Salipiger sp. CCB-MM3: one gene and its partner. The protein of the gene in region 1 binds, or shares a complex with, the protein of each later gene. Links are inferred from orthologs where the notes say so. Each region holds a gene or a part of one and is shown in the gene's direction. Other genes may lie near its edges.

Region 1 (3,242 bases):
ATGCGCGGCGCATCATGGCCGGGCTCGATTTCGATCTCATCGTGCTGGATGTGATGATGCCGGGCGAGGATGGCATCAGCTTCACCCGCGCGATCCGCGCCGAGCGGCAGACGCCGGTGCTGCTGCTGACCGCGCGTGGCGAGACCGAGGACCGCATTGCCGGGCTCGAGGCCGGGGCGGACGATTACCTCGCCAAGCCCTTCGAGCCGAAGGAGCTTTTGCTGCGGATCAACGCCATCCTGCGGCGGATGCCGGAAACCATCGTGACCGATGCCGCCCAGCCCAAGCTGCTGACGCTCGGCCCCATCCGCTATGATATCGAGCGGGGCGAGATGTGGCGCGGTGACGATCTGGTGCGACTGACCGCAACGGAAAGCCAGCTCATGCGCATCTTCTCGGCCAAGCCGGGGGAGGCGCTGAGCCGCACGAAGCTGGTTGAGGAACTGGGCCGCGACAAAGGGCAGGCGCAGGAACGCGCGGTGGATGTGCAAATCACCCGCCTGCGCCGCAAGATCGAAAGCGATCCGAAACAGCCGCGCTACCTGCAGACGGTGCGCGGCGCGGGCTACATGCTGGCGCCGGACTGACGCCCCTCTCTTTTGCTGGCCCCCTTGTTCTGACTGGGGAATCGCGGTCTCCTGCGGTGAATTTGCAACCGGAGGAGGGCTGCGATGGGCACCGCACTGATCACCCATGCCGACTGTCTTGACCACCTGACGCCAGAGGGCCACCCCGAACAGGTGGCCCGGCTCGATCACGTCCTGCACGGGCTGCAGGGGCTCGACCTGCTGCGCCTTGCCGCGCCGCGCTGCGAGGATCGCGACATCCTGCGCGCCCATCCGCAGCGCTACCTCGACCGTCTGGTCGCGGAGGTGCCGGGCAGTGGCCTGCACCGGCTCGACGAGGATACATGGCTTTCGCCACGTTCGATGGAGGCGGCGCGCCGCGCGGTCGGCGCCGCCGTGCGCGCGGTGGATGCGGTGATGGCGGGTGAGGCGCGCAATGCGTTCTGTGCCACCCGCCCGCCGGGGCACCATGCCGAGGCCGAGACGCCCATGGGCTTTTGTCTTTTCGGCAACGCCGCCATCGCCGCCAAACACGCGCTCGACCGGCATGGTCTCGATCGCGTGGCCGTGGTGGATTTCGACGTGCACCATGGCAATGGCACGCAGGCGCTGCTCTGGGACGAGCCCCGCGCGCTGCTGATCAGCTCGCAGCAATATCCGCTCTGGCCCGGCACCGGGGCCGCGGCCGAGCGCGGGGGTCACGACAATGTGCTCAACATCCCGCTGCCGCCGGGCAGCGGCGGGGCCGAGATGCGCGCCGCTTACACCGAACAGGTCTTCCCCCGGCTCGCGGCCTTCGAGCCGGAGCTGGTCATCATCTCAGCGGGGTTTGATGCCCATGCCGACGATCCGCTGGCCGAGCTGAACTGGACCGAAGAAGACTTTCGCTGGATCACACAGCAGCTGTGCCGCGCCGCGCAGGGCAGCGCGCGGGGGCGGGTGGTCTCGGTTCTCGAAGGTGGCTATGATCTGCGCGCGCTCGCGGACTCGGCCCGGGCGCATGTACAAGAATTGATCGAGGCAGGCAGATGAGTGAGACCCCCGTCGCGGAGATGAGCTTTGAACAGGCAATGGGCGAGCTCGAGCAGGTGGTGACCCAGCTCGAGCGCGGCGAGGTGCCGTTGGAGGAGTCGATCACGCTCTACCAGCGCGGCAGCGAGCTGCGGAAACATTGCGAGGAAAAGCTCAAGGCAGCCGAGGAAAAGGTCGCCGCGATCACCCTCGACGCGAATGGCGAGCCCGCGGGTACCAAGCCTGTCGAAGGGCTCTGAGCCTCGATGTTTGCCGAATCCCTAGTCAGCGCCGCGGCGTCGGTCGCGGCGCATCTCGAGGCCGTTCTGGACGAGCATGACGCGCTGCCGGTTGTCGAGGCCATGGGCTATGCCACCCGCGGCGGCAAGGCGCTGCGCGGCTATCTGGTGCTCGAGAGCGCGCGGCTGCATGGCGTGCCCGAGGGCCATGCCATCTGGCCCGCCTGCGCCATCGAGGCGGTGCATGCCTATTCGCTGGTGCATGACGATCTGCCCTGCATGGATGACGACGACCTGCGCCGCGGCCTGCCCACGGTGCATCGCAAATGGGATGAGGCCACCGCGGTTCTGGCGGGCGACGCGCTGCAGTCGCTTGGCTTCGAGCTGGTCAGCGATCCGCGCTGCCATCCCTCGGGCGAGGTGCGCGCCGATCTGGTGCTGTCGCTGGCCCGCGCTGCGGGCGCGCGTGGCATGGTGAAGGGGCAGGCGCTCGACATGGCCGCCGAACGCACCGATGTGCCGCTCGATCTGGCGCAGATCACCGCGCTGCAGGCCGGCAAGACCGGGGCGCTGATCCGCTGGTCCGCCGAGGCTGGCGCGCGGCTGGCAGAGGTCGACCCGGCGCCGGTCTCGGCCTATGCCGACCGGCTCGGGCTGGCCTTCCAGATCGCCGATGACATTCTGGATGTCGAGGGCGATGCCGCGATGATGGGCAAGGCCGTCGGCAAGGACGCGGGCCGTGGCAAGGCCACTTTCGTGTCGCTGCTTGGGCTGGAGGCCGCCAAGCGCCGCGCGCAGGATCTGGTGGACGAGGCCTGTGACGCACTATCTCCCTATGCAGACCGGGCGGAAAACTTGCGGGCTGCAGCCCGCTTCGTTATCTCCCGCAGCAATTGACGCCAGAGGTGCACCCTATGTCCTCCCGCCCCGAAACGCCCGTTCTCGACCGCGTGGCAACTCCTGCTGATCTCAAGCGGCTTTCCGACGACGAGCTGCACCGGCTGGCGCATGAATTGCGCGCCGAAACCATTTCGGCTGTGTCCGAAACGGGCGGTCACCTCGGTGCGGGGCTGGGTGTGGTGGAACTGACCGTTGCGCTGCACGCAGTCTTTGACACGCCGCGCGACAAGCTGATCTGGGACGTCTCGCACCAGTGCTACCCGCATAAGATCCTCACTGGACGCCGTGACCGCATCCGCACGCTGCGCATGAAAGAGGGTCTTTCGGGCTTCGCCAAACGCTCCGAAAGCCCCTATGATCCCTTCGGCGCGGGCCACAGCTCGACCTCGATCAGCGCCGCGCTCGGCTTTGCCATGGCGCGCGAACTGGGCGGCGCCTGCGAGACCGGCCTCGGCGATGCCATCGCGGTGATTGGCGACGGGTCGATGTCGGCGGGCATGGCCTATGAGGCGATGAACAACGCCGG
Region 2 (3,206 bases), 1.4 Mb from region 1 along the record:
GGGCAGGCTCGCGCGGTGATCCCCCTTGCGATGATCCCCCTACGTTGATCCCCGTCACTCCGGTGGCACTCCGCAGGTGCTAGCTTGCCTTTCCATCACGGCAGTCGGAGGTGGCGATCATGCGCAGGCTGGCAAAACATCGGTGGATCGTGGCGCTTGCGCTCGGGGTGTCCGCGCTGCTGCCCATCACGCTCTGGGCCGAGCCCATGCCCTGCCCAGATGCCGGTTTCAGGGTTGAGGCCGAAACTGCGGCCACGCGCGCGCTGCTCTGCGAGGCCGCCGTCGCGGCGCGAGAGCAGCTTGGTATTTGCGGACTGAGGCAGTCCCGGCCCATCGATCTCGTCACGGCCCCCACGCTCGAGCATGAGATCGGGCGCTGCCTTGCCTCCTACGATTGCACGCTGGAGCGCATTCGGATCATCGAGCCGGACCTCTTGCGCGCGAACCTGCTGCCGGATGATCCCTATGCCGGGCTGCCCGACGATGTGATCTTCCGCTCACTGCTGACCCATGAGCTGGCCCATGCGCTGGTCGAGCAGCACACCTCAGGGCGCAAGATCGCGCTGGTCGATCACGAATATATCGCCAATGCGCTGGAGCTGATGGCGCTGCCGCCGGAGCATCGCGCAACGCTGCTGAACGCTGCGGGGCTCACGCCGCCGGTGTCTGCGGGCGTCATCGACATCCTGATCTACGGGCTGGCGCCCCGCCGCTTCGCCGCCGCTGCGTACCTCTATCTTGAAGAGCACGGCTGCGAGACCGTCCGAGCGATCCTCGATGGCAGCGCCTCCTTCGACCGTGGTGAGCCCTAGTCCCTCGCGCGCCGCCCCGCCTCGCACCGTGCTTCGGGCAGCGGCTTTCCCTCGGCGGCGCGCGCCGTTACTCTGCGCCCAAGACGAGCAGGACGAGCAGCATGGATCTTTTCGAGGACGACAGCCCCGCGGGCACCCCGGGGGGTGACGGCGAGGGCAATACGCCGGAATTCACCGTTTCCGAGCTTTCGGGGGCGGTCAAACGGGTGATCGAGGGCGAGTTCGGCTTCGTCCGGGTGCGCGGCGAGCTGGGGCGAATCTCGCGCCCGCGCTCGGGGCATCTCTACCTCGATCTCAAGGACGACAAGTCGGTGATCTCGGGGATCGTCTGGCGCGGCGTCGCGAGCAAGCTCGACATGCAGCCCGAGGAAGGCATGGAGGTCATCGCCACTGGGCGGCTGACCACTTACCCCGGGCAGTCGCGCTATCAGATCATCATCGAGGACATGCGGCCTGCCGGGCTCGGCGCGCTGATGGCCATGCTGGAAAAGCGCAAGGCGCAGCTGCAAGCCGAAGGGCTCTTTGCCCCCGAGCGCAAGCGCCCGCTGCCCTTCCTGCCCGAGATCATCGGTGTGGTGACCTCGCCCTCCGGGGCGGTGATCCGCGACATCCTGCACCGCCTGCGCGAGCGTTTCCCGCGCAAGGTGCTGATCTGGCCGGTCGCGGTGCAGGGCAAAAACTGCGCGCCGGAGGTGGCCCGCGCCATCGAGGGCTTCAACAAGCTTACCCCCGGCGGCGCGCTGCCGCGGCCCGACCTGCTGATCGTGGCGCGTGGGGGCGGCTCGGTCGAGGACCTTTGGGGCTTCAACGAAGAGATCGTGGCCCGCGCCGCCGCCGCCTCGCAGATCCCGCTGATCTCCGCCGTGGGGCATGAGACCGACACCACGCTGATCGATTTCGTCTCGGACAAGCGCGCACCCACCCCCACCGCCGCCGCCGAGATCGCCGTGCCGGTGCGGATGGACCTGCTGGCCCGTGCCGCCGAGGCGCAGCTGCGGCTGACCCGGGCGCAAACCCACCGGCTCGAGGTGCGCGGCCAGCGGCTGCGCGATCTGGCGCGCGGCCTGCCACGCCCCGAGATGCTGCTCGATCAGCCGCGCCAGAGGCTCGATCTGCTGGCCGACCGGCTGCCGCAGGCGCTGATCCGCGGCGTCGACCGGCGCCGTCTGGCGCTGTCGCAACCAGCCGGGGCGCTGCGCCCCGGGCTGCTCACGCGGATGATGGCGACACGGGCCGAGGCGCTGGGGCGCCGCGCCGACCGGCTGTCGCTCCGTCCCATCCAGCGCGAGATCGCCCTCGGTGGCGACCGGCTGAAGGCTCTGGGCAAGCGGCTCGAAGATGCCGGTGCGCGCCGGGTCGAGGAGCCGCGGGCCAAGCTCGACGGGCTGGAGCGGCTGCTGCAGACCCTGAGCTACAAGGGCACGCTGGCGCGCGGCTACGCGGTGGTGCGCGGCGAGGGCGGGCAGGTTCTGACAACCTCCGCCGCCGCCAAAGAAGCCGCCGGGCTGGAGATCGAATTTGCCGACGGGCGAATGAAGATCGGCGGCGGCGCGGCGACGCCAACCAAGGCCAAGAAAGCCGCGCAGAAGAAACCGGAGCAGGGCAGCCTGTTCTGAGGGCGTCAGGGGGCGCTGCCCCCTCGCCCTTCGGGCTCACCCCCGGCGTATTTTCAAAGAGAAGAAGCGGCGGAGGTCAGGCGCCGACTTCGGGGCCGAGGCAGAGCATCGGCTCGTCGTTCTGCTGCGCCTCGTAGAGCACCGTGTTCCCGGGGTCGTTCTCGAACACCGCGCGCAGCCCGCTGCCTTCTCGGTAGAAGCTCCAGCATTGCGGCATGGGCGCGTCCTCATAGACGAAGCAGATCATCTGCCCCTCTTGATACCAGCTGCCGTCCTTGCACTGACCGTCGATAAAGGACCAGCGCACCTGCCTGTCCGGCAGATATTCCTCGACCCCATAGGCCGTTCCGCCGCGCCCGAAGTAGAGCGTCTTGCCGGTGACATAGGCTTCGAACTCGGCGCCGGTCATCGGTTGGGCGGCGGCGAGCGGGCTGGCCAGTAGGGCGAGGAGGCATGCGAGGCGGATCATGTCAGCAGCCTGCCAGAGCGCGGCGGGCGGGGGAAGGGCGGGCGGCCGGTTCGGCTGTCCGCTGCCGAGGGTCGCGTGGGCGGCGGATTGCGAGGATGCGGCGTTGAAAGTTGGGAATGTGTCAGGTATTGGCCGTTTTGGTGGAGAAATTTCGCCACGGTGATCGCTTTAGGCCAAGTCATCGGCGGGCCTAGCGGTTCTTGTAGACCGCGCAGATACATCCCGATTGCCTCAGTTTTGCGCAAAGCTGCTGCGCCTCACCGCGTCCGTTGCGCCCAAGGCGGGCCATCCAATAGCCGCCGCGGGGGC

The links.
Region 2: the proteins of AYJ57_RS04725 (region 1) and xseA are in contact, whole or in part, in a cryo-EM structure (PDB 8TXR), measured with the Escherichia coli proteins. The link is inferred for Salipiger sp. CCB-MM3 from one-to-one orthologs.

The regions. Positions count from the first base shown.
Region 1 is NZ_CP014595.1:965,514-968,755, reverse strand. What follows is about bases 285-3,215. They hold AYJ57_RS04725 (exodeoxyribonuclease VII small subunit), read left to right. Parts: upstream 285-1,594; coding sequence 1,595-1,837; downstream 1,838-3,215. Other genes in these bases: dxs (1-deoxy-D-xylulose-5-phosphate synthase), read left to right, coding at 2,731-3,215; AYJ57_RS04720 (polyprenyl synthetase family protein), read left to right, coding at 1,844-2,713; AYJ57_RS04730 (histone deacetylase family protein), read left to right, coding at 672-1,598; AYJ57_RS04735 (response regulator), read left to right, coding at 285-587. Also shown: more of AYJ57_RS04735, read left to right, coding at 1-284; more of dxs, read left to right, coding at 3,216-3,242. UniProt on the Escherichia coli protein: Bidirectionally degrades single-stranded DNA into large acid-insoluble oligonucleotides, which are then degraded further into small acid-soluble oligonucleotides.
Region 2 is NZ_CP014595.1:2,361,977-2,365,182, forward strand. Bases 276-3,170 are described here. They hold xseA (exodeoxyribonuclease VII large subunit), read left to right. Parts: upstream 276-913; coding sequence 914-2,428; downstream 2,429-3,170. Other genes in these bases: AYJ57_RS11445 (DUF6639 family protein), read left to right, coding at 276-812; AYJ57_RS11455 (hypothetical protein), read right to left, coding at 2,505-2,897; AYJ57_RS11460 (lytic transglycosylase domain-containing protein), read right to left, coding at 3,088-3,170. In the rest of the region: more of AYJ57_RS11445, read left to right, coding at 120-275; more of AYJ57_RS11460, read right to left, coding at 3,171-3,206. UniProt on the Escherichia coli protein: Bidirectionally degrades single-stranded DNA into large acid-insoluble oligonucleotides, which are then degraded further into small acid-soluble oligonucleotides.